4 regions of the Rhodococcus triatomae genome follow, and region 3 is predicted to be linked to each of the others. Evidence: riboswitches for the same ligand, from Rfam matches in the RefSeq annotation. Region 3 holds a riboswitch; each other region holds the start of a gene.

The links. A riboswitch is a leader RNA that binds a small molecule or an ion and turns the genes downstream of it on or off. The one in region 3 is predicted to bind thiamine pyrophosphate.
Region 1: another riboswitch for thiamine pyrophosphate. It lies ahead of G4H71_RS02780 (TenA family protein); the one in region 3 lies ahead of G4H71_RS06310 (3-oxoacyl-ACP reductase).
Region 2: another riboswitch for thiamine pyrophosphate. It lies ahead of thiD (bifunctional hydroxymethylpyrimidine kinase/phosphomethylpyrimidine kinase); the one in region 3 lies ahead of G4H71_RS06310 (3-oxoacyl-ACP reductase).
Region 4: another riboswitch for thiamine pyrophosphate. It lies ahead of thiO (glycine oxidase ThiO); the one in region 3 lies ahead of G4H71_RS06310 (3-oxoacyl-ACP reductase).

What each region holds. Positions count from the first base shown of each region.
Region 1 is NZ_CP048814.1:593,508-600,927, reverse strand. Features, by position in the region: gene G4H71_RS02805 (hypothetical protein) at 1-256, opposite strand, end outside; gene G4H71_RS02800 (alpha/beta hydrolase) at 365-1,453, opposite strand; gene G4H71_RS02795 (ABC transporter ATP-binding protein) at 1,669-2,487, opposite strand; gene G4H71_RS02790 (ABC transporter permease) at 2,480-3,316, opposite strand; gene G4H71_RS02785 (ABC transporter substrate-binding protein) at 3,300-4,331, opposite strand; gene G4H71_RS02780 (TenA family protein) at 4,328-5,074, opposite strand; TPP riboswitch at 5,068-5,163, opposite strand; gene G4H71_RS02775 (carboxylesterase/lipase family protein) at 5,228-6,784, shown strand; gene G4H71_RS02770 (hypothetical protein) at 7,057-7,383, shown strand.
Region 2 is NZ_CP048814.1:3,106,821-3,114,240, reverse strand. Features, by position in the region: gene G4H71_RS14730 (exodeoxyribonuclease III) at 1-382, shown strand, start outside; gene G4H71_RS14725 (flotillin family protein) at 465-2,036, opposite strand; gene G4H71_RS14720 (NfeD family protein) at 2,052-2,564, opposite strand; gene G4H71_RS14715 (GNAT family N-acetyltransferase) at 2,677-3,045, opposite strand; gene G4H71_RS14710 (GNAT family N-acetyltransferase) at 3,101-3,439, opposite strand; TPP riboswitch at 3,590-3,697, shown strand; gene thiD (bifunctional hydroxymethylpyrimidine kinase/phosphomethylpyrimidine kinase) at 3,743-4,588, shown strand; gene G4H71_RS14700 (adenylate/guanylate cyclase domain-containing protein) at 4,601-5,482, opposite strand; gene G4H71_RS14695 (M20/M25/M40 family metallo-hydrolase) at 5,514-7,001, opposite strand; gene G4H71_RS14690 (ABC transporter permease) at 7,209-7,420, opposite strand, start outside.
Region 3 is NZ_CP048814.1:1,341,346-1,348,765, forward strand. Features, by position in the region: gene G4H71_RS06300 (organic hydroperoxide resistance protein) at 1-192, shown strand, start outside; gene G4H71_RS06305 (LLM class flavin-dependent oxidoreductase) at 283-1,563, opposite strand; gene G4H71_RS06310 (3-oxoacyl-ACP reductase) at 1,565-2,329, opposite strand; TPP riboswitch at 2,392-2,487, opposite strand; gene G4H71_RS06315 (oxidoreductase) at 2,518-3,396, opposite strand; gene G4H71_RS06320 (alpha/beta hydrolase) at 3,437-4,420, opposite strand; gene G4H71_RS06325 (pseudouridine synthase) at 4,592-5,515, shown strand; gene G4H71_RS06330 (CYTH and CHAD domain-containing protein) at 5,564-7,108, shown strand; gene G4H71_RS06335 (universal stress protein) at 7,150-7,420, shown strand, end outside.
Region 4 is NZ_CP048814.1:3,098,278-3,105,697, reverse strand. Features, by position in the region: gene G4H71_RS14685 (ABC transporter ATP-binding protein) at 1-401, opposite strand, end outside; gene G4H71_RS14680 (thiazole synthase) at 627-1,403, opposite strand; gene thiS (sulfur carrier protein ThiS) at 1,396-1,620, opposite strand; gene thiO (glycine oxidase ThiO) at 1,663-2,721, opposite strand; TPP riboswitch at 2,720-2,831, opposite strand; gene thiE (thiamine phosphate synthase) at 2,856-3,554, shown strand; gene G4H71_RS14660 (NUDIX hydrolase) at 3,624-4,337, opposite strand; gene G4H71_RS14655 (GlnX family signal transduction membrane protein) at 4,558-5,925, shown strand; gene G4H71_RS14650 (glutamate ABC transporter substrate-binding protein) at 5,922-6,893, shown strand; gene G4H71_RS14645 (serine/threonine-protein kinase) at 6,901-7,420, shown strand, end outside.

The DNA of each region.
Region 1 (7,420 bases), 750 kb from region 3:
CAAAGGTCGGTTGTGGACGCGGAGCGGTCACGTCCGCGACCCGCCACGTCGGCGAGGGTGGGACGACGACCGCGCGGGTGACGGGTTCGGCGGTGTAGGAGTCCCCCTGCTGGAGATCGGCGGTTGCCAGCGGCGGCGGTGGGACGTAGACGTCGTCGCGACCGAACACGCCGCCGCCGGCACCGACGGCGAGGCCCGAGGTGACGAAGAGGCTCGCAAGTGTCAGCGCGCCGATCATGACCGTCTTGTCTTTCATGGCTACCCGTCGTCGTCCGAAGGTCGAGGCTGCCGTCCGGGACGGCGCTGCGGCCACCGATCCGGCCGGTGGGGGAACCAGCTCGGTCGGCGTCGTGGTGGATCCACCTTAGAGGGTCGATGCCCGCGGTGCCCGGCGACCTCGCCGCGACCGAGACGACGGACTGTCGACCTGCGAGGATGCGGTGTCCGCCCCGTCGGCGGACTTCGTCGCGGAACGAACGAAGCGGCCGACCTCCCGGATGGCACCCGTGCCCTCGGGCACGAGTCCGGCTGCGGCCTGGAAGACGTGTACCTGGCGCTCCCAGACCTGGAGGCGGCAGTGCACCCCGGCCTCGGCCAGGCGCTGCGCCATGAGTTCGGCGTCGGCGTAGATCATCTCCTCGGACCCGGTCTGGATCAGCGTCGGAGGCAGACCGGTGAGAACCCCGTCCACCGGTGACGCGGACGGGTCGCCGCCGAGTCGGGTGTCGACCCGGGCGATGACGTCGGTGAGTGCGCCGACCGCGCGCCGGGGGAACACGGCGCATCGGTCCGCGTTGGCATGTGCGAGCTTTCCCGCGGGGTCGAGGTCGGTCAGGGGCGAGAGCGCCGCGGTTCCCGCGGGCCGCGGCAGGCCGCGGGCGACCGCCTCCATCGCCACCATGAACGTGAGGAAGCCCCCTGCCGAATCGCCCATCATGACGATCCGTTCGGCCGGGTAGCCGTGGTCGAGGAGCCAGCGGTAGCCGTCGATCCCGTCGTCGACGGCCGCGCGGATGGGGTTGCGCGGGATCATCCGGTAGCCCACGTTGAGGATGCGCGCTCCCGAGGCCGCGGCGATGCGGGAGACCATCTGCCGGTGCGAGCGGACTCCGCAACAGATGAACGCGCCGCCGTGCAGGTAGAGGATGGCGCGCTCGGGGGCCGTTGCCTCGGGGTTCTTGCCGAGCGACGGAGGGGTGATCAACTCCGCCCCGACCTGCGGGAGGCGGACGGTCTCGCGTCGGGTACCGCGAACGGGCGCCAGGGAGGTTCCGAGGTAGTCCACCAGCCCGGCGGGCCAGGGGAGTTGAGGATGCCGGGCCCAGGCCTCCAGGAACGGCTTGACCGTGTGACGCAGGGATTCCGCGAGAATCCGGGACTGGAAGCTGACCCCGTCGACCTCCTCGCGAACGAGCGGCGCGGATTCGGGGCGCAGGAGTGGAGCGGTGGTCATCGCAGCTTCCCTTCGTCCGCGCGCTCCGTTGCGCGCACCCGGCGGGTCTTCTCGAATCAACACACCGATCGGCCGGCGTATTTCGTACATCGGTCCGTCGGATCCGGACGCTACCGCCCGTCCTTCGATGGGAACCCCGCTGTGACTCGATAGAGACTTGGCGACGAGATCCGCCCAGCTCGGCGACCTTCGGGTTACCGATTCGAGATCGGCCGTCAGAGGGAAGCGGCGCGTGCGCGGCGCGATTCGTCGTGCAACACCGCGAGCAGTTCGCCTTCGAGGCGCACGAACTCCGACGAGGTCGTCACCGACAGTTCACGAGGCCGAGGCAGATCCACCACCATCTCGCAGCGCACGGACGCCGGCCGCGCGGACAAGACGATCACGCGATCCGACAGGTACAGCGCCTCCCGGATGTCGTGGGTGATCATCAGGGCGGTCCAGCGGTACTTCTGCCACACCTCGAGCAGCCACGTCTGCATGTCCGTGCGGGTGAGTGAATCGAGGGCGCCGAAGGGCTCGTCCAGCAGCAGGATCGGGCGATCCTGCACCACCGTGCGCAGCAGCGCTGCCCGCTGGCGCATCCCGCCGGACAGCTGTGACGGACGCGCATCCTCGAATCCGGAGAGACCGAAGGCGGGGAACAGCTCCCGCGCCCGCTCGCGTGCCTGCCTTCTCGACACACCCTGGACCTCGAGGCCCAGCGTGGTGTTGTCGAGAACCGTCCGCCACGGAAACAGCAGGTCCTTCTGTGGCATGTACGCGCAGGACGAACGGCCGTCGGCGGGTTCACCACCGATCGTCACCGCCCCGGAATCCGCGGATTCGAGGCCGGCGAGGGTATTGAAGACGGTGCTCTTCCCACAGCCGCTGGGCCCGATCACCGAGACGAATTCTCCTGCCCGCGCGGCGAAGGAGACTCCGTCCAGCACCCTGCGCGTGCCGAACGACTTGCGCAGAGCCGTGACCTCGACGGGCAGTGCGCCAGGACGTGCGGCAGTCACGGGACCGGGGTGTGTTCCGGTGTCAGTCATTGCGATACCTCTGTTCCCGAACCCACGGCGTGACGAGGCGTTCGACGGCGAAGGTGGCCAGGTACAGCGTCACCGACACGACTGCCGTGACCACCACAGCCGCCAGCACCAGGTCGGTACGGAAGGAGTTCTTCTGCGTGGCCATGTAGATGCCGAGTCCCGAAGTGGCGCCGACGTACTCGGCGAACACCGCCCCGACGACCGCGTAGGTGATGCCGATGCGCAGCGACGTGAAGAACCGCGGCATTGCCGACGGCAAGCGGACGTACCGGAACTCCTGCCATCGCGACGCGCCCATGCTGCGCAGCAGGGCACCCGCTTCCCGTGGGGCGGAGGCGAACCCCTCGATCAGGCCGACCGTCATCGGGAAGAACGTCACGAGCGCGATCACCAGGATCTTCGGCAGGAGACCGAAGCCGAACCAGATGATCATCAGTGGGGCGATCGCGATGATCGGGAGTGTCTGGGACACCACGAACAGTGGGACGAACGCCCGGCGCAGCCACGGAGAGAAGTCGACCGCGATCGCCAGGAGCCAGGCGCAGACGAGCGAGACGGCGAAGCCCGCCACCGTCACCTGCAGTGTCGCCGCGGCGTGTCCGGCGATCACCTCACGCGCCTGCCACCCCTGACGGACGACGCGGAGGGGTGAAGGAAGAACCTGGGGGCGGATGCCGCTCACCGTCACGTAGAGCTGCCAGACTCCGAGCAGCACGGCGACGACCACCGTCGCGGGCAGGACCCGCCGGATCAGCCCGACCGCCGCCGAGCCGGTCTCCCGCTCGGCGGCGCGGCCGGAATCCGGCGTCGTGTCAGTGGAGGTACTCATCGGTGAAGTACGTCGACCAATCCGGTTCCTCGGTCAGCGCGTTGCCGTCCGGGCCGGTCAGCAGGCCGGAGTCGTAGAGGAACTTCGAGAAGCCGCGCCACTGCTCCAGCGTCTGACCGCCCACCGCGCCGTTCGCGTCTCGCATGTACCTCTCGGCGAGCATCCGCTGACTCTCCCGGACGAGTTCCTCGTCGGGGAACGCGCCGGGCGCGGAATCGACGAGGATCTGCGCCGCCTCGTCCGGGTGGTCCGCCGCGTACTCGTAGCCACGTTGTAGTGCCTGGACGAAAGACCTTGCCCGGTCGGGGTTCTCGTCCAGCCAGTCGCGGTTCGCGTCGATCAGAATCGCATAGGATTCGGGGAACCCGTAGTCGGTGTACTCGAAGTAGCGCATCGGGGTGCCTCGATGCTCGGCTTCGATTCCCTCCCAGGCGAAGAACGACACGGTGAAGTCGGCCGTTCCGGAGTACACCGCCTCGTACGCGGAGGTACCCAGGGTCACCGTCTCGAACTCGCCGGCACCACCGTCGTTGCGGATCACCTGGCGGAGCACCGCTTCGCCGTCCGGATTCCCGAATCCGGCGTACGTCGTGCCGTCGAGTTCGCTCGGCCGCGTGACGTCCGAGTCGGCGCGTACCCCGATCGCCGTCGCCCACCGCTGCAGCGGCGCGAGCACGGAGACGGTGTTCGCCCCTGCCGCCTTGGCGAAGGTCGACGATCCGTGGAAGCTGACGCCGAATTCGGCGTTGCCGGAATCGACGAGCGTGTCCGGGGCGGTGTCGTTGTACGGCAGGATCTCCACGTCGATCCCGGCATCCGCGAAGTAGCCCTCGGCGATGGCCACGTAGAGGCCGGTGTGGTTCGTGTTCGGGGTCCAGTCCAGGGCGAAGCGGACGGTGTTTTCCGAGCCGGACGCGGCGCAACCGGTGACGGCGGTCAGTGCCGCCGAGACGAGTGCGATCAACGCCACGAGACGCCGCCGGTGTCGCGCCGTGACGGCGCCTGCCCCGCTCATGCCGGCCACGGCTGCGGGTGCAGGGCGGTGTCCCAGAAGAGGAACTCGTACCGACTCGCCGTCGTGAACGCCGCGGTCATCGCGGCTCTCTCGGCGTCGGTGGCAACTGCGGCGGCGTCGTCCACCAGCGACCTGGCGGTCGAGACCGCGTCGTGGAACGCGGGGTCGTCGTAGGTCGTCACCCAGCGCGCGTAGGGGTGTCGCGGGTCGCGGGCGAGTACCTGCTCCGCCTCGGCCGCGAGCCGACGGCCGACGTCGGCGTAGATCCAGAAGCACGGCAGCACCGCGGCGGCCGCGACGGCGTACGACTCGGTGGCGGCCGTGGCGATCAGGTACGAGACGTACCCGAGGCAGGCCCGAGAATGCTCCGGCTCCGTTGCGGCGGGCGGGAGCGCGTCGCTCCCGAGCAGATCCTGGTGCAGCGAGGCCTCCACCGAGGTCGCGCTCGCTGCGGCCCCGGCCCAGAACCCGGACGCGACAGGATCGGGAGATGTGGCGGCGACCAGTGCCAGGGCCTTCGCATAGCCGGTCAGGTAGAGCAGATCCTGCTCCATGTAGGTGCGGAAGACGTCGAGCGGCAGCGTGCCGTCGCCCAGTCGGCGCAGGAACTCCATGTCGTCGATCGACGCACGGAGAGCGGCGGTCTCCCGCCACAGGTGGTCGGTGAATCGTTCGGTGTTGTCGATGTGCCCCGCACCGGAGGAGGATCCTCCGGCCACGGCGGCACCAGTCGGCGCAGTCATCGCCTTGACATCCCTTCGTCAGCATTACCTGAGCAGGTTCCCGGGTGTGATCTCAGCCCCGCCCGTGCGGAGCACCCCGTGTCAGAACACGCCGACGATAACACCGCCGGGTTGGTACGTTGGCGACAGGCTCGCTGCGTGAGGAGGCCGGACGTGGGAGAGACGACGGAAACGGTGTCCCTCGTGGTGCACACGACACGGGGTGCGGTGCGTGGCCGAGTCGACGGCGACACCTATGCTTGGAAGGGCATTCCGTACGCCGCGCCGCCGGTGGGCCCCCGGCGGTTCCGGGCACCGCAGCCACGGGAGCCGTGGGACGGGGTGCGTGAGTGCGGCGCCTTCGGGCCCATCGCTCCGCAGGGGCACAACTCCGGGGTCCCCATCGATCCCGAACTGCAGACGGACGAGGACTGCCTGTCCCTGAACGTGTGGGCGCCCCCTTCCGCGGCGGGTGGACTCGAGCCGGTGATGGTGTGGATTCACGGCGGTGCGTACTGCCTCGGCTCGTCGGCGCAGGCGATCTACGACGGGCGCCATCTCGTCGAGACCGGTGACGTCGTGCTCGTGACGATGAACTATCGCGTCGGTGCGCTCGGCTTCCTCGACCTCTCGTCCTTCTCGACCGAGGAGCGCACGTTCGACGCCAACTGTGGCTTGCGCGATCAGGTGGCGGCGCTCGAGTGGGTGCGCGAGAACATCGCTGCCTTCGGTGGAGATCCGGACGCGGTGACCCTGTTCGGAGAATCGTCCGGTGCGGGATCGATCACCACGTTGATGACCTGCCCGTCGGCGGCCGGGCTCTTCCACCGGGCGATCGCCCAGAGCCCGCCCGCCACCTCGGTGTACGGCGCGGAGCGGGCAGCGACCGTGGCCGGCCGGTTCCTGGACATCCTGCACTTGACTCCCGACGAGATCGCGACGGTCCGTGAGCTGCCGGTGGAGGAGATCGTCGCCGCCAGCGACACGCTGGTCGACGAGGTGCCCACCCGCATCCCCGGCACGCTGGCCATGGCTCCCGTCGTCGATCGTGAGTTCCTCCCGCGGTATCCGGTCGCGGCTTTCCAGAAGGGGTATTCGCACCGGATTCCGCTGATCATCGGGACGAACAAGGACGAGGCGTCGATCTTCAAGTTCATGAAGTCACCGCTGCTTCCGGTGACGAGCGATTCGGTGCAGGCGATGCTCGAGGCGCTCGCCGCCGATCATCCGGAACTCCCGCACGAGCGCCTGGCCGAGATCATCGCCGCATACCCGGACCGGGAGAAGTCGAGCGGTGCGCTCGCGGTGTCGCGGGATGCGGCGTTCCGGATGCCGGCGCTGTGGGTGGCCGACGCGCACAGCCGCCACTCACCGACCTGGATGTATCGCTTCGACCACGCGACGCCGGTGCTGCGTGCGGCCCGGATCGGTGCCGGGCACGCGACGGAGCTGCCGTACGTCTTCGGCAACTTCGGCACTCTCGACGTCGACCCCACGTTCTGGTTGGGCGGGCGCAAGTCGGCCCTCGACGTGGCCGGTCGTATCCAGCGCCGATGGCTGGCGTTCGCACATCACGCGGTGCCGGCCGCGTTGGACGGCTCCCGGCACTGGCTCCGCTACGACGACGAGTCTCGCTCGACCCTGCTGATCGACCGTGTCGATTCGGTCGTCTCCGACCCGGATCACGACCTGCGCGTGGCGTGGGGCGACGAGGTGATGGGCTTCAACTGACGTCGCACCCGGCGCGAGGGCGGGTCTCGGCGTTGTGAGTTGTCTCGAGCATTGTGAAATGCCTTGAAACAACTATCTCTCGAGCCCCACAAGTCACTCTGTTACCAGATCGTATCGGCTAGGTGCTGCAATTTCGATCATGCCGGGTTAGCGTCATACATCGTCAGGCAGCGGTGAGGTGTTACGGACCCATTCGAGGTTTCTCAGAATGTGGAATCGGCACCATTCTCGGCCCCGGTGCCTGCGGCGACAACCACGGAAGGACCCGCACGATGAACGCTTCCTCGACGCAACACAGCGCGTATCTGTCCGCCATCTTCTCCTACGAATTCCTCGACGGTGGCCCCGCCTACGACGCCATCGAGCGGATCCACAGCGGCGATTTCGGCGACTGGGTGGAAGTGCTCGAGGGAACCGGGTTGCTCACCCGGACGGAGATCGACGTGCTCGAGGCCGAGTGGCGGCGTGCCCCGCGACTTCTGCTGGATCTGCTGCTCGCCGAGGCCGACGAGGTCACCGCCCGTCGATGCGAGGTCACCTGGGCCGCCCTGGACCGGGTCGCTCCCATCCCGGCCGGTCCCGTCGCCGTTTTCGGCTAGCCACGATCTGCGGCCGGGCGGGCCGTGCCGCGCTCCG
Region 2 (7,420 bases), 1.8 Mb from region 3:
TCGGTGGCTGACGCAGAACCCTGACCAGCAGATCGCGCTGGTCGGAGACTGGAACGTCGCTCCCCACGACGAGGACGTCTGGGATCCGGCGTTCTTCGAAGGCAAGACCCACACGTCGCAGCCCGAACGGGACGCCTTCCAGGCGTTCCTCGACACGGGCTTCACCGACGTGGTCCGGCCGCATGCTCCCGGCCCCGGGGTCTATACCTACTGGGACTACACGCAGTTGCGCTTCCCGAAGAAGCAGGGCATGCGCATCGATTTCGTCCTGGGCTCACCCACCCTCACCGGCCGGGTGGACAAGGCCCACATCGACCGGGACGAACGCAAGGGCAAGGGCGCCAGCGACCACGCCCCCGTGGTCGTCGACCTCGGCGAGTAGCCGGTCCCGCACTCGTGTGACAGAGGAACGTCCCCTGATGCCCGGGCATCAGGGGACGTTCCTCGTTCGGGTACCGGCGTGATCAGTCGACCGCGACCGGCGCTCCGTTGTGCTCCGGCACCTCGTCCGACCCGGGCTCCGGCGCCGCGTCGTTCGTCGGCACCTCCCGCACGCCGTTGAGCATCCCGACCACGTCGACCCCGCTCGATTGCAGCGTCTCGATGACCCCCGCGATGACCTGGGGGCTGATCCCCAGCAGCGAGCCGACCCCACCCTGAGCACTGTCGCTGCCGCCGATGATGGAGATCCGATCGATCTCACCGACCGGCTTCGCCGCCGCCGAGGTCGCGTCGACCAGCGCCTTGAGCACGTCCGGCAACATCAGCAGGCGAGCCGCTTCGGCGCTGTAGGAGTTGAGTGCGTCGGCGACCTGCCGCTTACCGACGGCCTCCGCCTCGAGCCGGGCGCGCAGGCCGTCGGCCTCCGCCTCCTGCTCGGCGCGCAGCGCATCGGCCGCGACCTTGCGGCCGTCCGCCTCGGCGGCGAGCTTGGCGCGCAGGCCGTCCGCATCCGCCTCCTGCTCGGCACGAACCGCGTCGGCGACGAGCTTGCGCGAATCCGCCTGAGCCGCACCGGACTGCCTGGCGGCCTCGGCCTGCGCCTCGGCGCGCAGGATGGCGGCGCGCCGCTCACCCTCCGCGCGGGCGATGGCGGCCTGGCGTTCGGCCTCCGCGGGTGCGATGACGTCCGCCTGCAATGCCGCCTCGGACTCCTGGGCGCGACGACGTTCCACCTCGGTGCGGGCTTCGACCCGAGCGGCCTCGGCCTGCTCGCGGGCGATACCGACCGCCTTCTCCGCGGTGGCCTGCGCCAGCGGCCCGGCCTGGTCCGCCTCGGCGTTCTCCGCCTCGGTCTGCGCCCGCAGCCGGGCGAACTCGACGTCGCGGCGCTGGTTCGCGGCCGCGATCGCGGTGTCGGCCTCGGCCTGCGCCACCGAACCGGCCTGGCGGGCCTTCGCGGACTGGATCTGGGAATCCCGCTCGGCCTCGGCGGTGCCGATGGCGGCGTCGCGCTTGACCTCGGCGATACGGCGCTGGCCGAGCGATTCGAGGTAGCCGTTGAAGTCGGAGATCCCGGCGATCTTGAGGACATCGACCTCCATGCCGATCCGCCCCAGGTCGCCACCGGCCTCGTCGACGACGCTGCGGGCCAGCGAATCACGGTTGGAGTTGAGGTCCTCGACGGTCATCGTCGCCGTGATTCCGCGGAGCGAACCCGCGAGGATCTCGTTGATCTGCCGCTGCAGTTCGTCGAGATCCGAGGTGAGGAATCGCTGGACCGCGGTCTGGACGGCCTCGTCGGCGGAGCCGATCCGTACCAGTCCGACGGCCTCGACATTGACCGGGACGCCGTCGTTGGAGAGGGCGTTCTTGAGGTTGATGCTCACGTTGAACGGCTCGAGCGACATGATGTCGACGCGTTCGATACCGGGGATCTTGAACCGGGCACCACCGCGCACCACCTTGGGTTTGCCGCGACCGGTGAACACGGCCACCTCGTTGGGTGGGACCTTGATGTAGTTCTTCACGTAGATCGCCGGCAGCGCCACGAAGACGACAATGGCGATCACGACCGCGATGAGTACGGCCATCATCTGGAGAGTTCTCCCTCAGTTGGCGTCGTCGATTGCGACGACGTGGAGATACTGATCGTCCACATCGGCGATGTAGACGGTGGTGGCGGGTGTGAGTGCAACCGGTTCGTCACTGACGGCCCGGCCCAGCACCCGGTTTCCTTCGGGATCGACGAACGACACCTCGCCCCAGCCACCCGGCTCGACGGCGAGGGTCACGGTACCGATCGACCCGATGTAGGAGGTACGACCGATGTGCGAGTTCGCCTGCTGCCGAAGTAGATACGGCAACAAGAGCCCGCGGGTGCCGACGACGAGAACGATCGCCAGCCCGACGGCCAGCAGCGTGGCGGCAACCGTTCCCAGTCCGGCCCAGGTTCCGGCGACGCCGCCGGCACCGAAGCCGAAGAGCCCGGTCGCGACGACCGTGAGACTCAGGAAGGGGAGGCCGTCGACGTCGGCACCGAGATCCGCCAGCTCACCGACGAGGAACGCCCCGAGCAGGGCGACCATGCCGACTACCAGACAGATGACGAACGCGATATCCATGCAGCCCCCACACGATCACCCCGGCCCCACGCCGGGGTTCCTGGGGAACCTTAGCACCGTCCGCGTCGGACCGGACGTTTGCTGCACATTAACTATGCGAACTAGGCGCGCGTCATCCGTCGACGAGGTCGCCGTACTCCGGACGGAGCGACAGGAAGCGCTGCACGTACGTACACACGGGCCGGATCAGGAGGCCACGGTCACGGATGTCGTCGAGGGCCTGCGCGACGAGCACGGCGGCGAATCCACGGCCGCCGAACTCCTCCTTGACGACGGTGTGCATCAGCGCGAGGACGGTGCCCGGTGCCGCGACAGCTCCGGGCATGGCGGCCTCGTCGCGGTAGCCGAGGATGCCCACGAGTTCGCCGCCGAGCCACAGGTCGAACCGATCATGGTCGGGATCGTTGCGCACGGACAGCTCCGCGGTCGGGGCGGCACCGACCGGCCGTTCATCGACTCGTGTGTGATCCGAATCACTCATGTCACCAGTATCCACGAATCCTCGGGATGCGAAAGGGAATGGAAGATGCCCTGCGCTACGCCGCCGTGGACACGTCACCGAACTCGGCGTGCTCGGCGAGGTAGCGCCGGACATGGGTGCACACCGGTCGCACCAGCCAGCGGTAGCTGCGTGCCCGCTCGAGCGCCGCCGCCACGAGGACCGGCTCGAATCCCAGGCCGCAGTACTCGTCCGCGACGATCGTGTGCAGGAACGAGACGGTGACCCGGTCCCAGTCCGGGACCACCCCCTCCTCGGATTCGATGTCCTCGTTCTCGAAGTAGCCGAGGATCCCCACGAGCTCGCCACCTCGCCACCATTCGAATCGATCGTGGTCGGCGTTGTCGGTCACCTCTGCGAATGCGGTACCTGTCACTGGAGCCTCCCGAACGGGGTGCGGGCCCGGCCACGTCGTCGAACCCGATTCACGGCACCTCCCCTGTCTACCCGGCGCACGTGTCACGCGTCGTTCGCTCAGATCACCGTGAAGAAAACTTCCGCTACTGTTCACAGAACCGAACGATGCAGAACCACACACGGGTGCTCGCACCAGCGGGCTGAGAGGACGGCTGGGGCCGTCGACCGTAGAACCTGTCCGGGTAATGCCGGCGTAGGGAGAGAGTTGATGGACACCGCCGCACCCCGATCCGACCGGCCGTCGCCGGTAGGGTCCGAATCCGTGACCCTGCTTCCCCTGGCCCCCTCCGGGCAGACTCCCGTACGCGCACTCACCATTGCCGGCACCGACTCCGGCGGCGGCGCCGGGATCCAGGCCGACAGCCGGACGATGGCGATGTGCGGCGTCCACGCCTGTGTGGCGGTCGCGGCCGTCACCGTGCAGAACTCGGTCGGTGTCAGCGGATTCCACGAGATCCCGCCGCAGATCGTCGCCGACCAGGTGCGATCCGTCGTCGGCGACATCGGCGTCACGGCCGCCAAGACCGGCATGCTCGCCTCCACCGCGATCATCGAGGCCGTCGCGGCGGTGTGCACCGAGGTGGGGATCGGGCGCGATCAGCCCGTGCCGCTCGTCGTCGACCCGGTGTGTGCGTCCATGCACGGCGATCCGCTCCTGCACGAGGAAGCGCTCGACGCGGTGCGGAACACGCTCATTCCCGTCGCCACCGTCGTCACCCCGAACCTGGACGAGGTTCGGCTGATCACCGGCATCGACGTCGTCGACGACGCCACCGCCCGCCGGGCGGCCGAATCCCTCCACGCGCTGGGTGCACGGTGGTCCGTGGTCAAGGGCGGCCACCTGCGTTCGTCCTCGGTGAGTACCGACCTGCTCTTCGACGGGGACCGGTTCCTCGAGTTCACCGCCCCACGGATCGACACGGGCAACGACCACGGTGGCGGCGACACCCTGGCCGCAGCCGTCGCGTGTGCTCTGGCACACGGGTACTCGGTGCCGGACGCGTTCGAGTTCGCCAAGGAGTGGGTGACCCGCTGCCTCGAAGCGGCGTACGACCTCGGGGCCGGTCACGGCCCGGTGTCGCCGCTGTGGCGGCTCCGGGTGAGCTGACCGACGAATCGATCAGGCGCGACGCACGCGCCAGATCCCCAGCTCCGGGGGGACCCCGTTGGGAGGTGACCCGAACAGGGGTCTGCGCCACGGGCGGGCGACCAGACCGAGTCGCTCGAGGGTTCCCTCGTACAGGCCGTCGAGCGCGGACGCCGACGCGACGACGTTACCGTCGGCGCCGAGTTCCATCATCCGTGCCGCGATGGTGACGTCGACGCCGATCCAGTCGGCACCGACCTTGCGCGGCACCCCGGTGTGTATGCCGACCCGCATCCTCGGGCAGTAACCGTCCACCTCGACGTCGGCGAGTGCGTCGCGGGCCTCGAAGACCGCCTCGAGCGCGCGATCGGGGCTCGGGAACACTGCCATGACCCCGTCACCGAGGCGTTTGACGACGTGACCCCCGCGAGCCCGGAACGGGGTTTCGACGGCCCGGGCCACGTCCTTGAGCAGTGCGAGCGTCGCCGCATCACCCGCGGGAAGGGACCAGGTGGAGAAGCCGACCAGGTCGGTGAACACGATGGTGACGTCACTGGTCCCCCGGCCCCGCCCGACCCGCTCGAGCACCGCCTGCCACACCTGCAACGCGCCCAGGCTCACCTCGCGGGACGCTCCCGGCTGATCGTCGAGGAACCGATCCGCCACGCGCGCGAGCGCTCGCGCGCTGCCCGGGCCCGCCGTGGACAGCGGATCGCCGAAGGACGGGTCACCCGGCAGCGTGTGCCGCAGCTTGCGCAACCCGGAGACCAGGGACGGGTGGCGATTGACCTCGCCGATGCGTTCCAGTGCCTTCGCGGCGGCACGCACCTCCGCCGCGGACTCGGCACCGTCCGCACCGTCGAACTCGCGGCCCGAGGTGTCCGCTTCCGGGCCGTCCTGGTCACTCACATCCATGAGCGTAACCGAGCGTCACATCCACCTTCGGCTACTCGCCCGCGCGGGCCTGCGTGCGGGCCTCGCCCGTGGGCACCCCGTTCGGCCCGTCCAGTGTCGACGCGTACGTCCCCACCGCGAACCCGACCGCGGCGGCGTGCTGGGCGAGCGCGGTGCGGTCCACGTTCGCGAGCGTGTCGTCCGGGGTGTGGTAGTTGCGGTCGAAGTTCACCTCCGCCTCGCCACCCCACTTCTCTGCTTGCGCGGGCGTCTTGACGTCGTCCGCGCCGCTGAACACGCCCCCGGAGGGAATCTGCTGGGCAACGAACGGGCCGTAGTCCGAGCGGCCGTCGAAATCGGTTCCGTCCGCCGCGATCCCACTGTTCCCGAGGAACTCGACGAAGGTGCGTTCGATCCCGGCCGACCCCTCCGGCCCGGGACCGGCCCCCACCTGGTCCGAGTCGTCGCCGTCGTAGGCGAGGTAGCCGGCATTCTCGGACCCGAGCATGTCGAAGTTCAGGTACAGGGCGATGTCCTCGAGTTCCTCGGGGCTCAGGCCCGCCACGTAGGTCTCCGAACCGATCAGCCCCAACTCCTCCGCGCCCCAGAAGGCGAAGCGCACGGCATTGGTCACGTTCGGCTCGGCCCCGAGTTGCACGGCGGTCTCGAGCACCGCCGCGACGCCGGTGCCGTTGTCGTTGATACCCGGACCCTCCACCACCGAATCCAGGTGTGCGCCGACCACGACCACGTCGTCGGTGGACCCGGTGCGGGTCTGGGCCAGGACGTTGCGTGAGGTCGAGGACTCGGTCACGGTGTCGAGCACCAGCGTCACCTCACCCGGGGCGGCGCGCAGTGCGGCGCCGTCGGCCTGGCTGATGCCGCCGGTCGGGACCTTTCCCGCCTCGGGCTCACCGAGAGTGCCCCCGGTGAGCGCTCCCTCCTCGTTGTTGGCCACCAGCACCGCTGCGGCGCCGCGCTCGGCGGCGATCTCCTGTTTGGCGGTGAACGGGCACACACCACGGTCGACGAGGACGACGGCACCGGCGACGTCGAGGCCGTCGTAATCCGTTGCCTCGCAGCCCGGTGTCTCGTCCACAGGCGCCGGAACCACCCGTGCGGTGATGCCCTCGGCGCCGGTCGACGGCGAGTACGCGAGGGCACGCACTTCCAGATCGCTGCCCGCGGAGCTCAGCGTCTCGGCGGAGACGTCGAAGGAATGGAAGTCGAATTCCGGTGTCTCGACGTCGAACCCGTGATCGCGCAGCACGTCGGCCACGTAGTCGACGCTGGCGTCGTAACCGCTGGTTCCGGCGGCGCGGTTGCCGTCGTGCTCGCCCGCGATGTCCTCGAGCTCCTGCAGGTGAGCGACGAGGGCGTCCTCGGTGATCGACTCGGACAACACGGCGGCGTTCACGGGTTCCGGTGGGGTGTCGGGCTCGGAGGAGTCGTCGGACGAGCACCCGGCCAGGACCAGCACTCCGGCCGCCACCAGGGCGAGGGAACCGCGTGTCCCTCTCGCCCGCGAAGAAGACGTCATCCGCGATGAAGATCCCCGAAGTCGCATCCGCCGAGACTAACCCAGTCGATCGGGGTCCTCGACGTGAAACGCGCACGGACTTCCGGGCCGTACCCGGCCCCGGCACACGACAACGGGCCGACACGGATGGAGTCCGTGTCGGCCCGTGGCCGGTCGTCTCGGTGGAGATCCCGACGATGCTCCCCTGGTACGAGACGAAGTTCGCGATCAGGCGTCGCGCTTGTTCACCACGTAGAGCGAGGCCGCGAACACCACCGCGACGAAAGCGGTGAAGTACACCAGGCTGCCCCACGGTCCCCAGTGGAAGTCCACGTTCTGGGTGACCCCCAGGAACTGGTTGGCGTTGGTGAACGGCAGGAACGGCATCACGTTGCGGCCGAACGAACCGAACAGGTTGAACAGGCTCTCGATCAGCAGCG
Region 3 (7,420 bases):
GTCGGGGCACGGGTCGGTATCGGCCCGAACGGTGACGGCGGATTCGGGCTGGCAGTGACCCTCGAAGTCACCCTCCCGAATCTCCCCCACGACGAGGCGCTGGCACTGACGCAGAAAGCCCACCAGGTGTGCCCCTACTCCAACGCCACCCGCGGCAACATCGACGTGACCCTCGAGGTCACCGAAGACTGACCGCCCCCTGCCTCCCCCTACCCTCCCCTACTCGGGTGAAGGTGGCCTTCGACCGGTCTGACCGGTCGAAGGCCACCTTCACCCAGGAGATCAGCCGGCGAGGTGGCCGCGCAGCGTGGCCGCGGTGTACTCGGTGCGGAACAGGCCGCGACGGGCGAGCACCGGGATCACCTCGTCGACGAAGTCCTCCAGATGGTCCGGGTACCGCGGAGGCATGAGGTTGAACCCGTCCGCCGCACCGCTGCGGAACCAGTCCTCGATCTCGTCGGCGATCGACTCGGGCGTCCCGATCATGGTGGCGTGGCCGCCACCGGCCGCGAGCGTTCCCAACAGCTCCCGCACCGTCGGGCGGTCCTTCTCGACGATCGTGAGGATCGTCTGGTACCTGCCCTGGGGACCGGTGAACTCCGACAGCGGCGGGAGTGGAGGAACCGGGGCATCGAGATCCCACGCATGTGCATCCTGCTGCACGAACAGCGACAGCTGATCCAGCGACTGGGCCGTCGGCAGCAACGCGTCGAGTTCGGCCTTCTTCGCCCGCGCCTCCTCGACCGTCGAACCCACGTACGTCACCAGGCCAGGCATCACCGTCACCGCATCCGGATCACGCCCGGCGTCGCGCACCCGTCGCCTCACGTCGCGGCGGTACCCGATTGCCGAATCCTTGTCGTAGGCCACCGAATAGATGCCCTCGGCGCAGCGTGCGGCGAGATCCCGTCCCGGACCCGACGCCCCTGCCTGGAACAGCACCGGCCGCCCCTGCGGTGAGCGCGGGACGGTGAGGGGCCCGTCGACCCGGAAGTGCGCGCCCCGGTGATCGATCGACCGCACCTGGTCCGGATCCGCGAACCGTCCGTTCCGATCGAACTCGAGTGCCTGTTCTCCCCACGAATCCCACAGGGCCAGAGCGACATCGACGAACTCTCCGGCCCGTGCGTAGCGATCCTCGTGGGCAGGCATGGACTCGAGGCCGTAGTTGCGGGCCTCCGCATCGAACATCGACGTCACGACGTTCCACCCGATCCTGCCGCCGCTGATGTGATCGAGCGAGGCCAGCATCCGCGCGGCCGGGAAGGGTTGGGAGAACGTCGTCGAGACGGTGGTGACCAGCCCGACCCGCTCGGTCGCGCGGGCCATCGCCGACAGCGCGGTCAACGGTTCGAGAAACCACCAGGCACCGGCGGCAGGATCGCGCACCGCGTGGCCGTCCGCGAAGAACACCGCGTCGAGCAGGCCCCGCTCCGCGGTCCGGGCCAGTTCCTCGTAGTAGCCGATGTCGCCGAGTCGTTCGGCCGGCGAGTCCGGGTGCCGCCACGCTGCCCCGTGGTGCCCGCATCCCCACAGGAACGCGTTGAAGTGCAACTGCCGCATCTCAGTCCTTCACCAGGCCGCCGTCGACGACCAGGTTCTGGCCGGTCACCGCGCGCGACCACGGCGCGGCGAAGAACAGCACCGCGTCCGCGAACTCGTCGGGTGTGGTGACACTGCGCAGCGGGGTGCTCGTCGCGATGAGGTCGAACACCTCCTCCGGCGTGGCGGCGCTGGCATCGGTCGTGCGCAGCAGCCCCCCGGAGACCATGTTGACGGTGATCCCGTCCGGCCCGAGTTCGCTCGAGAGCGTGCGGGTCAACGACAGCGCCGCCGCCTTCGCGGCCGTGTAGTCGTGGTACGGCACGACGGGATTCTGGAACAGATTGGTACCGACGTTGACGATCCGCCCGAAGCCGGCGGACCGCATGCCCGGCAGCGCCGCCTGCGTCGTGTGGAGCATGCCCTGGACGCTGCCGCGCAGTTGCGCCTCGAACGCGTTCCACCCGATGCTGTCGGCCTTCTCCCTGGCATCACCGTTGAACGAGAACTCCGGCAGCGCGTTGTTGACCACGGTGGTGACGGCGCCACCGAACCGCTCCTGCCCCGCGGCCACCAGTGCGGACACCGACTCGGCGTCCGTCACGTCCCCCTGCACCGCGACGACGCGGTCGGTACCGATCTCCGCGACCAACCGTGCCGCCGCGTCCTCACTGCGATACCAGTTCACCACCACCCGGGCACCCTCGCGGGCGAAGGCCCGGGTGATCGCGGCGCCGAGGCCTCGGGCCCCACCGGTGACCAGCACGATTTGTTCGTCGATACGCATCTCTCGCCTCTTTCACAAGGGCGAAGGAACATCGGCACCCACGAACTCCGCTACCGGAAATCGCCCGCACCACGCGACATCCCTTCGCCGGAATTACCCGGTTCAGGTTCGACGGGTGTGTTCTCAGCCGCCTGGTGGCAGCACCCCGTGTCACTTTCGGCGCCCAGTGTAGGCGCACCGGTTCGCGTTCAGTCGAAGGGGAACGCCACCCCGGTGAACTGCTGCGACAACGTCCACAACCCCGCGGCCTTCGCGACGTCGTGCGACTTCTTGTTGGAGGAGACGACGTGCGGGTAGCCGCGTTGCTCCATGAATCCATCCGGTCCGAGATAGGTACCGCCCGCGACGCTCGGCACCGTCGCCGCATACAGCAACGGCAGCGCACCCATCTCGGCGGACTGGGCCAGGAAACGGTTGCCGAGTGCCATCACCCGGTCCTGGATCGACTCGGTGTGCGCCTGGAGGTTGGTCGAGGCGTACCCGGGGTGCGAGGCCACCGACTTCACCGAGGAACCCGAGGCGGTCAGACGACGCTGCAACTCGTAGGCGAAGAGCAGATTGGCGAGCTTGGACTGCCCGTAGGCGGCCCACCGCGAGTACCGCCGGCGAGTCCAGTTGAGGTCGTCGAGATCGACGCTGCCGATCTGATGCAGTCCACTCGACATCGTCACGACCCGATCGGTCACCTTGTCGATCAGGTGGCCGGTGAGCGCGAAATGGCCGAGATGGTTGGTGCCGATCTGCATCTCGAAACCGTCGACCGTGCGCCGCAGCGGCAGCGCCATCACGCCGGCGTTGTTCACCAGCACGTCGACCTCGTCGATTCCGTCGGCGAACTCCCGGATCGACGCCAGGTCCGCGAGGTCGAGCTTGCGGACCTCCGCGTTGTCACCGATCGAGCGCGCGACCCTCTCCCCCTTCTCGGTGTCCCGGCAGGCGAGCACGACGTGCGCGCCCGCCTTCCCGAGAGCGCGGGCGGCGACCTCGCCGAGCCCACTGTTGGCGCCGGTGACCACGAAGGTCCGGCCCTGCTGATCGTCGATGTCCGCGGCTGTCCACTGGGTCATGCGCCCCAGCGTACGGACGTCTTCCCGGATGCGGCAGGGCTCAGGCGCCGATCGAGGCCTTCAGCATCGGCAACATCCTCCACAGCTGGTCCTGCCAGTACGGCCAGCTGTGCGTGCCCACCGGCGGGTAGTCGTAGTGGGCGCCGATACCCATGATCGCGAGCTGGACCTCGAACGAGCGGGTGTTGGCCAGCGACAACGCTTCCAAGCCCATTCCGGTGGCGGTGTTGAAGTAGTCGATCGGGGTGACCGGCTGGTTGTGCGGGCCCGGCAGACCGCTGCCCGCGGAGATCCACATCGGCAGACCGCGCAACCGCTCGGCCTGGACCAGCGGGTCGTGGCGCAGCCACGCCGGATCCCACGGCGGTCCCCACATCGCGTCGGCGTTGAAACGTCCGGCGTCGAGCATCGCGATGCGGATCGCCTCCCGCATACCCGGCGCCGAGAGGTTGAGGTATCCCGACATCGCCCCGGCGAAGCGGAACTTGTCCCGGTGGTGCGCCGCCAGGATCAACGCCGCGTTACCGCCCATCGACAGGCCGACCACGGCGTTGCTGCTGCGGTCGATCCCGTACCGGGCAGCCAGATGATTCGGCAGGTTCTGGGTGAGGAACGACTCCCACTTGTACGTGTACGGCTGGTTGGTGAAGTTGTTGGGTGCGTACCAGTCGGCATAGAAGCTGGACTCGCCGCCGACCGGCATGATCACGTTGACTCCGTGGTCGGAGAGCCACGCGGCGTTGGTCTCGTGCTCCCAACCGCTGACGTCGTTGGTGGCGCGAAGTCCGTCGAGCAGGTAGACGGCCTTGTTGCTGCCGTTGTTCGCCAGCCACATCCGCACCTTGATGTGCCCGACACCGCCGGGCGCGGGCACCCAGTCCTCACGGAAACGGTCGTACGGGTGAGCCGCGGCCGTGGCGGTACCTGCGAGCATCAACGCAGCCGGCGCGATCAGCACCGCGACGAGTAGCTGCACGAGTACGCGGAGCCGCGCACTCCCACGCTTCTTCGCAACTGTGCCCATTGGATCAGCCTCCTGACAGACGTCCCCGAGCCGGGTGTGCCACGTCACGGTATATCCCGGCACAGTCAGCACATCGGGTCACACACAGAATTGTTACCAACTCGGCGACGTCCGGGAGGGCCTTCGGAGGCTCGATTTCCGCCTGACCGGCGGCGGGGTACCGTCGACCCCATGTCCCGTGCGCCGTTGCCGCTTCGTGACGGCCTCGGACCGTCCCGAGTGCGCCTGCCCGACGAGGGCACGTGGCAGACGATCCTGGAACACCTGGTGGACCGATTCCCCGCGGACGAGCAGCGATTGCGGGAGAAGGTCGCCGCAGGAGAGGTGGTCGACGAGAGCGGGCGGCCGATCGGCACCGACACCGCGTTCCGGCCCCGTTCTGCGGTGTTCCTCCACCGGGACCCGCCGGTGGAGACGAGGATCCCCTTCGAGATCGAGATCCTGTACCGCGACGACGACATCGTCGTCGTCGACAAGCCGCATTTCCTCGCCACCATGCCGCGGGGCGGATTCGTGGCGGAATCGGTGCTGGTACGGCTACGGCGGGAGTGGGACCTGCCGGACGCGAGTCCCGCACACCGGCTCGACCGCCTCACCGCAGGGGTACTCCTGTTCACCGTCCGGCCCGCGGTCCGCGGCGCCTATCAGCAGCTGTTCGAGCAGCGCCGGACGGACAAGACGTACGAGGCGATCGCGCGCCACGACCCCGATCTCACGCTGCCCGCCGGCGTCCGCAGTCACATCGTCAAGACACCGGGCACCCTCCAGGCCTTCGAGGTGGACCGCGAACCCAACAGCGAGAGCCTGATCGAACGCCTCGACGTCCGGGGCGAATTCGCCCGCTACCGCCTGACACCGAGAACCGGGAAGACCCACCAGCTCCGCGTGCACATGAACTCCCTCGGGATCGCCCTGCACGGTGACCCGCTCTACCCGCGGATCGACGACGTTGCGCCGGACGACTATTCGTGCCCGCTCCGGCTGCTGTCGCGGTCCCTGTCGTTCACCGACCCGCTCTCCGGTCGCCGCCGCGAGTTCACCAGCACGCGCACCCTGGCCTGGCCGGACGAGGAGCCGGGCCGAACGCGACGCTAGGGCCCTCGTTCCCTTTCGCCCGGTGCGGAAACTGGGCAGGATGAGGTCATGAGCCGAGCCGACGCCCCCACCGTCCTGCGGGAAACCGAACGCAAGTACGACGCGACGTCGGAACAGAGTCTCCCCAGCCTGTCCGGGTTGCCGGGTGCCGCGGGCGATCCCCACGTCGACAGCGTGCAGCTGTCCGCGCTCTACTACGACACCGCCGATCATCGCCTGCTGGCGGCGGGGATCACGCTGCGTCGCCGCGAGGGCGGCGAGGACGCGGGCTGGCACCTGAAGATCCCCGCCGGGGGCGACACCCGATCGGAATGGCACTCCCCCGGCGCCGAGGACGAGACCGGCAACGGTGACGACGTCCCGGAAGCGCTGGTCCATCTCGTCCGCGGTGTCACCCGTGGACACCCGATCGTGCCGATCGCACTGATCACCACCGACCGGCAGCGGCACCGCGTCGTCGACACCGAGGGCGCGCCGTTGGTGGAGGTGGTCTCCGACGTGGTCGTCAGCGCCGGCGGCAGCGGCGCCGACGAGGAACTGGTGTGGCGCGAGATCGAGGTGGAGGAAGCCCCGGACGGGCACGAGACCGCGGATGCGATCGACGCCCGCCTGTGTGAGGCGGGATTCGTCCGCTCCGCCTTCCCCTCGAAGCTCAGCCGGGCTGTCGGTGCCGCCGCCCCGACAGCCGATGCCGCGCCGGGCTCCGGGACACCGGACGCGCGGGAGCTGTTGCGGCGCTATGTCGCCGACCACGCGCAGTCGCTGTCGACGGCGGATCTGGCACTGCGGGCGGACCCGCGGGCCTCGGTACATGCCTTCCGGGTAGCCTCCCGGCGGGTGCGCAGCGCCCTGCAGACCTCCGCGAAGCGTCTCGATCTCGAGGCGGCGGCCGGGCCACTCGTCGACGAACTCCGCTGGGCCGGTCAGAAACTCGGAGATGCACGGGATATCGAGGTGCAGTGGAAGCGGCTGGTGGACCGTCTCGACGACCTCGACGACGTCCCGGACCGCGAAGCCGTGCGCGCCCGGATCGACGAGTACTTCTCGTCACTGGAGGCGACCGCCCGCGAACAGATCGCGGACACCCTCGACTCGGCCCGATACCTCGAGTTCCGCGACGCCCTCGACACCTTCGCCGCCCAGCTCTCGACCGGCGTGATCGGGAGGACGCGGCCCGCGAAGTCGGTGCGCAAGGACCTCCGACGCCTCACCCACTCGGTCGATTCCCGGGTCCGAGCCGTCCGGCGAGCATCGGACCGCACCGAGCGGGACGAGAGAATTCACCGAGTCCGCAAGGGCGCCAAGAAGCTCCGGTACGCCCTCGAACTGAGCCGGCCCTACACCGGCAAGAACGCCAAGCGCGCGGTACGCAAGCTCACCGGCCTCCAGGACCTCCTGGGCGAACACCAGGACTCCGTGGTCGCCGCCGAGCATCTGCGTGTGATGTCCGATTCCCAGGACCATTCCACGATCGTCGGCTTCGGACTCGGGATGGTGTACCGGCGCGAACTCGACCTCACCGATCAGCTGTCGAGCCGAGTGCGCAGCGAATGGCGTACCGCCCGCAAAGCGGCCCGCAAGATCTGGCGATGAGGCACTCTGACAGCCACCCCCGTCGGGAAGGAACCGAGGTCATGAACGCTCCGGCTCATCGCCACCACGTCGTGGTCGGCGTCGACGGATCCGATACTTCGACCGGAGCCGCACTGTGGGCTGCCGCGCTCGCGTCCACCTGGGGGTGCACCCTGGTCGTCGCCCATGCGATACCCCAGGACGGCACCCGCTACAGTCCCGCGGCGGTACTGGCCGAGTCCCAGTTCATCAGTCAACTCCGTGAGGACGCGGAAGCGATCGTCGACGCCGCACTCGCCGCCGTACGCGAGGCGTATCCCAGCGTGGACGTGC
Region 4 (7,420 bases), 1.8 Mb from region 3:
TGCGACATGCCCAGGGAGAACCCTCCGGCCTTCTTGCCCGCGACCTCGGTGAGGCCCACCAGGTGCAGCACCTCGTCCACCCGCGACTTCGGGATGGAGTTCGATGCCGCCATCCACTGCAGGTGGGCTCGCGCCGAGCGATTGGGGTGCACCCATTTCGCGTCGAGCAACGCGCCGACGGTCCGCAGCGGCTGCTTCAGCTCACCGTACGGTTTGCCGTCGACGAGCGCCGTTCCCGACGTGGGGCGGTCGAGCCCCAGGATCATCCTCATCGTCGTCGATTTGCCGGCCCCGTTCGGTCCGAGGAAACCGGTGACCATGCCGGGTTGCACGGTGAACGTGAGATCGTCCACCGCCTTCGTTGCCCCGAAGGTCTTGGTCAGTCCCTTCACTTCGATCATGTATCGAGGATCCCGCACCGGCGGCAGCACGCACATCGGCCCGCGGTCTATTTCCTCGTCATCCTCTGGTACGACGCCCACCCCGACGGCAGCTCCGGGTTCCCCCCTACCTGCCCGCACTCTCCTGCCGTCCGCCCCAGCCGCTGGCACGATGTCACACCGGTTCGATCCAACGAAACCCGTGTCACATCGTGCCGAACGCGGGAAGAGAAGCGCGGGGAGGGATCAGGACGACGCCTGGGCCCAGAAACGCTTGGGGATCCGGCCTGCGCGCCGGGCCTGGTAGCCCGCGATCACCGCGTGCCGCATCGCGGCGGCCATGAGCGCCGGGTTCCTGGCGCGGGTGACCGCGGTGGCCAGCAGCACCGCGTCGCAACCGAGTTCCATCGCGAGGGTGGCATCGCTCGCGGTACCGATGCCGGCGTCGAGGATCACCGGGACGGACGCCCCTTCCACGATCATCTCGATGTTGTGCGGGTTGGCGATCCCGAGCCCGGTACCGATCGGTGAGCCGAGCGGCATGACGGCGACGCAGCCGACGTCCTCGAGCCTCCGGGCGAGGACCGGATCGTCCGTCGTGTACGGCAGGACGACGAACCCGTCGTCGACGAGTTGTTCTGCTGCGGAGACGAGTTCGATCGCATCGGGCAACAGGGTGCGCTCGTCCGCGATGACCTCGAGCTTCACCCAATCGGTCTCGAGCGCTTCACGTGCGAGCTGGGCGGTGAGAACCGCCTCGGCGGCGCCGCGACAGCCCGCGGTGTTCGGCAGTGGCGCGATGTCCAGCCGGCGCAACAGGTCGAGGACGCCCGTCCCTCCGGCGGCGTCGACGCGACGCATCGCCACGGTGGTCAGTTCCGTCTCCGAGGCGACCAACGCCTCCTCGAGTACCGCGAGATTGGCCGCCCCGCCGGTGCCCGTGATGAGCCGCGAGCCGAACTCGCGACCGGCGATGACCAGCGGATCGGCTGCCGTGACATCGGCGAGAACCTGGTCAGCCACCCTGCACCGCCGTGAGGATCTCGATCTCCGAGCCGCGTCGCACCGGCTCGTCCCAGCGGGTACGCGGGAACACGGCGCCGTCAACGGCGACGGCGATGCCCTTCGTGGGCAACGACAGCTGTTCGAGCAGCTGCGACATCGTCACCGGGACGGGAAACTCGTGGTCCTCGCCGTTGACGGTGACTCCGATCGGGACCGCGGTCTGCGGTTCACTCATGACTGACCTCACTAGCTCGTCGATATTCGGACCGGGTGCTTCTCAGGATCCGGCGAATCGGCCCGGATCCGCCGCCCGGGTGTCCTCGAGATCCGATCCTTCCAGCAGCGCCACCACGGCATCCGCGGTGACCGGGGTGAGCAGGATGCCGTTGCGGCCGTGCCCGGTGGCCACGATCACCTTCTCCGACAGCCTGCCGATCAGGGGCAGGTTGTCCGGAGTCGCCGGCCGCAGGCCCGCAGTGGCCTCGTGCAGCTCGTACTCGCCGATCGCGGGCATGAGGGCCTCGGCGTCGGCGACGAGGTCCCGGATCCCGGCGACCGTGACCTGGGTGTCCGCGGCCTCGTACTGTGTGGCGCCGACGACGATGCCGTCCGCGCGCGGTACCAGGTAGGACGGCCGGCCGTGCACCGTGCCACGAATGGTGCGTCCGGGCGGCGGGGTGGCTCCCGGCCGCGTCCGCAACCTCAGGATCTCGCCCTTGACCGGGCGGACGGGCAGGCCCGGCCACAGTTTCGGCGACGACGTCCCGGCGGCGAGCACCACCTGATCCGCGTCGAGTGCTCCGAGATCGTGCACCGGCCCGTCGGCGAACTCGACACCGGCGGTGACGGCGGTACGGCGCAGTGCCTCGACGAGCAACCGGTTGTCGACGGCGCGCTCCGATTCGGCGAGCAGACCCAGGCGCACCGCGCGACCGAGGCTCGGCTCGAGCTCGCGTACCTCGGCCCGGTTCAGCACGCGCATTTCGCGTCCCTGCTCCCCCACCCACTCGGCAATCGTGCGCAGGTCCTCGGCATCGGCCGAGTCGAGGGCGACCGTGAGCGAGCTGGACGAGGTGAACAGCTCGAGGCCGGTCTCCGATTCGAGGGTGCCGCCGAAGTCGCTCCAGCGGTCCAGCGAGGCGACACCGAGAGCGAGGACGTCCTGCTCACCCGGCCAGCCTTCCGAGAGCGGCGCGAGCATGCCGCCGGCCACCCACGAGGCACCCGAGGCGAAATGGGGATCGTGCAGGCGGACCCGCCAGCCGCGGCGAGCAGCCTGCCAGGCGATCGCCGTTCCGATGACACCACCGCCGACGACGGCCACCGAACGGGACACGAGAACCACCTCCACTTCCTGCGCCGGCATGATCCGGGTCAGGTCAGACGGTCGGGCGCGGCGCGCGCCCCTCTCAGCCCCACGAACCCGGGACTCCCGTGTTGCACTTTCACCCTAGAGGCTACCGTCATGCCGTGACTTCGACGCATCACCGCAGCCTGGACGACCGTCGGCGCCGACTCGGGGCAGCCCGGCTGTACCTGTGCACCGACGCGCGCCGGGACACCGGGGACCTGGCCCAGTTCGCGGAGGCCGCTCTCTCCGGCGGCGTGGACATCATCCAACTCCGGGACAAGGGTTCGCGTGGCGAGCGGGAGCTGGGGCCGATGGAGGCCAAGGACGAGCTGATCGCACTGTCGATCCTGTCGGCGGCCGCCCGCAGGCACGGGGCGCTGCTGGCGGTCAACGACCGCGCCGACATGGCCCTGGCCGCCGGGGCCGACGTCCTGCATCTCGGCCAGGGAGACCTGCCGGTGCCGTATGCGCGCACCGTCCTCGGCCCGGACGTGCTCATCGGCCGTTCCACCCACAGCCGCGCCCAGGCCAGCCTGGCCGCCATCGAGGACGGCGTCGACTACTTCTGCACCGGGCCGGTGTGGGCCACCCCGACGAAACCCGGACGCACCGCCGCGGGCCTCGATCTGGTGAAGTCCACGGCCGACGCGGATCCGGCGCGTCCGTGGTTCGCGATCGGCGGCGTCGATCTCGACCGGCTGCCCGAGGTCCTCGACGCCGGCGCGACGCGCGTCGTCGTCGTCCGCGCGATCACCGAGGCGCGCGATCCGCAGGCCGCGGCGCGCACGTTCGCCGACGCCCTCCGCCCCCGTGGGTGAAAGGGCCATTCGACCGGTCTGACGAGGCGAAGGGCACCTTCACCCAGGGAGGGGCGGGAGTGGGTCAGCTCATCCGAGCGGTGGGGGCGTCAGCGTGACGACGGACGCCGGGAGTCGTTCGAGGAGCGCGCCGTCGGCGCTCAGCACCGCCGTCAGGGCTCCGTCCCGAGACGGGGTGACCGCGCCGAACGTCCCCTCCCCCAGCGCGCTGGAGCGGGCGATCTCCGAGATCCACCCGAACGCACCGTCCGGGAGTGCCACGATCCGCGGTACCCGGGCCGGGACGTCGGCGGCGATGCTGTCCCCGTCGACGAGCAACCGCACCGGCCGGGTCTGCAGCCGTAGCCAGCCGTCCGCGAATCCCGGGTGCAACGGCATGGCCGCGACCTCGGCCTCGCGGACCCACCGGAGCTCGGTGCTCTCTCCGTTGGGAACGGTGTCCAGGAGCGAGTAGGTCTCGGCGAGAACGGTGGTGTAACTCCATCCACCCGGCACCCGCATCGTCACCACCTCGGCGCGGACGTCGACGGACGCCGGATCGATTCCGGCCTCCTCGTGGGCTTCCCGGACCGCGGCGTGGGCGGTGCTCTCGTGGGAGTCGCGGGCACCGCCGGGCAGAGCCCACGTCCCACCCTGGTGGCTCCACGCCGCCCGATGCTGCAGCAGGACGGCAGGTGTCCCGTCGTCCAGTGGCGCCCGCAGGAGCAGTCCCGCGGCCCCGTGCCGGCCCCAGTGACGACGTCCGTCGGGGCTGGTTGCCCAGCCGTCACCGTCACCGCGCATCGACTACCCCTGTCCGGACCGAACGGTCGTGTCGGGATCGGACCCACCGCCCGAATCTCACCGCTCGGATCTCTCTCTCAGTCCTTGGTTCCCTCACACTAGCGTTTCCGGCGGAAATCTCGATCCGTCCGGACGGCGCAGGCAAGGCACGAATCGCCCGGCGCGACGGTTGCTGCTTGTATGTTGCTCACACACGGGATGAGAGCGAGGGTGGGACGTGGTGACGCGGGAGATACCGTCGACGCAGCCACACGGCGTGCGCGGTATCGACGCGTCCCGTTCCGCCGAGCCCGGCTCCAGCCCCTCCGATCCGGGTCGCCGGGCGGAGGTACGCGAGTTCGTGCGCTCCACCCCGGCCCGCCTCACCGCGACGGGGATCGTCCTGCTGCTGCTCACCCTGACCTCGGGGATCGTCACGGTCGCGACCGTCAACGGGCGGGAGGCCACGCTGCAGACCCTGCTGGCCGAGACGGAACCCCTCGCCAATTCTGCCCAGAACCTCTACAGCGCGCTGTCCGTCGCGGACGCGTCGGCGACGACGGCGTTCATCTCGCGGGGCCTCGAGCCGGAGGAGGTCCGGGACCGGTACCTGCGTGCCGTCGCCGTCGCCTCCGCGGAACTGGTGTACGCCACGGCGGGGCTGGCCTCGACCGATGTCGACAACGCCCGCCTGCTGGCGTCGATCTCGTCGGGGTTGACCACCTACACCGGGCTGGTCGAGACGGCCCGAGCCAACAACCGAGCGGGAAATCCGGTGGGATCGGCCTATCTCGGCGAGGCGTCGACACTGCTGCAGACGACGGTGCTGCCGATGGCACAGGAGCTGCACGCGAACCAGGAACGCCGGGTCGCAGACACCCAGCGGTCCTATTCACGCCCACCCTGGCCGGCCTTCGCCGTCCTGCTGGTGACGGTGCTCGCGCTGGTCGCGAGCCAGATGGCGATGACCCGGCACAGCAGACGGACGTTGAATCCGGGATTGATGGTCGCCTCGGCGTCCGCGGTCGTCCTGCTCGCGTGGCTGATGGTGGCGGGCCTGTTCTCCTCCCTGGACACCGGTCGCGCCCTGACCCGGGGCGCGACGCCGTTGCACGAGCTGACCGACGCCCGGATCACCGCGCAACAGGTGCGTGCGGAGGAGACGTTGAAGCTGGTGCGCAGGGAGGGTGACGCACCGTACGACGAGGCGTACCGGGAGAAGTCGGCACACCTGACGGAGGTGCTCTCGGCGTATCCACCGAGTGATTCGGTGACCGTCGCGCGGGCCGAGGTCGAACGCGCCCTCCTCGCGTGGCGCGACTGGGCGGGCGCCCACGAACGAATGGATTCCCTCCTCGACGCCGGCGACTATCCCGCTGCCGCGGCGATCGCGGTGGGCAACGGGCCGACGGACGCGCCCGCGCGGTTCGAGGAGGTCGACGACGCACTCACCGACGGGATCGTCGGCGCCCGGCAGACGTTGCGGAGCCACATCGCCGCGGCGTCGAACGTCCTCACGGCTCTGGCGGAGGGCGCGGTGGTACTCACCGTCATCGGACTGGCCGGCATCGTGGCCGGGTTCTGGCCGCGGCTGCGGGAGTACCGATGAACGCCCGGGCACTCCTCGCGCTGGGCGCGGTGGTACTGATGACACTCACCGGGTGCGCCACCGCTCAGCCGTCGGTCGCCACCCTCGAGGACGGCGAAAATCCTTACACCGCACCGCCATTGCCGAACGGCGCGGAGTTCGCGACTCCGCTGCCTCCGGTGACCGATCCGGAACCGGACTGCGGTGACCCGACCGCGAGTCTGCGGCCCGACCCCGCCGGACCGATGCCGACGGTCGACGCCATCCGGGCCCGCGGGCACCTGGTGGTAGGTCTCGACACCGGCAGCAATCTCATGAGTTTCCGGGATCCGTCCACGGGCACCGTCCAGGGTTTCGACGTGGACATCGCGCGAGAGGTGGCGCGTGACCTGTTCGGCGACCCGAACCGCCTCGATTTCAAGATCCTCACCTCCGCGGACCGACTGCGTGCACTGGAGGAAGGATCGGTGGACATCGTCGCCAAGACCATGACGATCACGTGCGAGCGTCGGCAGACGGTCGAGTTCTCGAGCCAGTACTTCGTGGCACACCAACGGGTTCTGGTCGTCGGCGGGTCCGGTGTGGACGGTGTCGACGACCTCGGCGGACGCACCGTGTGCGTCGCACGGGGAACCACCTCGCTGACCCGCCTGCAGGAGTTGCTCCCCGATGCCCGCATCCTCACCGTTCCGATGTGGTCCGACTGCCTGGTGGTTCTGCAGCAGCACCAGGTCGATGCGGTGAGTACCGACGACACCATCCTGGCCGGACTGGCGTCCCAGGACCCGTATCTGGAAATCGTCGGCGACAGCCTCGGCATCGAGCCGTACGGAATCGGAATCCCCCCGGCCGCCACCGATCTCGTCCGGTTCGTCAACGGGACTCTCGAACGGATTCGCCGGGACGGCACCTGGACGCGGCTCTACGACACCTGGCTGACGACGCTCGGGCCCGCACCGGCCCCGCCGGCAGCCACCTATCGGGACTGAGGCAGCAGTGACGGATCCGAACACTCCCGAACGGGATCGGGGCGACGACGAGACCACCCGTCGCGCCGCGCCGCCCGACGAGGAGACCACCCGCCGCACCGCACCGCCGGCGCCGGACGAGGCACCCGACGACCTCCCGGACACCGCTGCCGTGCAACGTTCGGAGCCCTCGCGCGGCTCGCGAACCGGCAACTCCGGTACCGGGCGGTCGGTGCGCTCGCGGCTGAGCCGCTCCGGCGGCCGGATGCGGCTCGGCGGCGGGCTCGTCGAGGTCCCCGCCGTCCGCACCGTCGACCCGGCGGCTGCGGTCATGGCCGACCCGCAGGTTCCGGAGCGAAAGCGCTTCTGCTGGAAATGCACCCGCCCCGTCGGTCGCAAGAGCGCCTCCACCCGGTCCGCCGAGTACGGGCAGTGCCCGCACTGCGGCGCCACGTTCGACTTCCGCCCGCTCCTGCGCCGCGGCGACCTGGTGGCCGGACAGTACGAGGTGCAGGGCTGCATCGCCTACGGCGGACTGGGCTGGATCT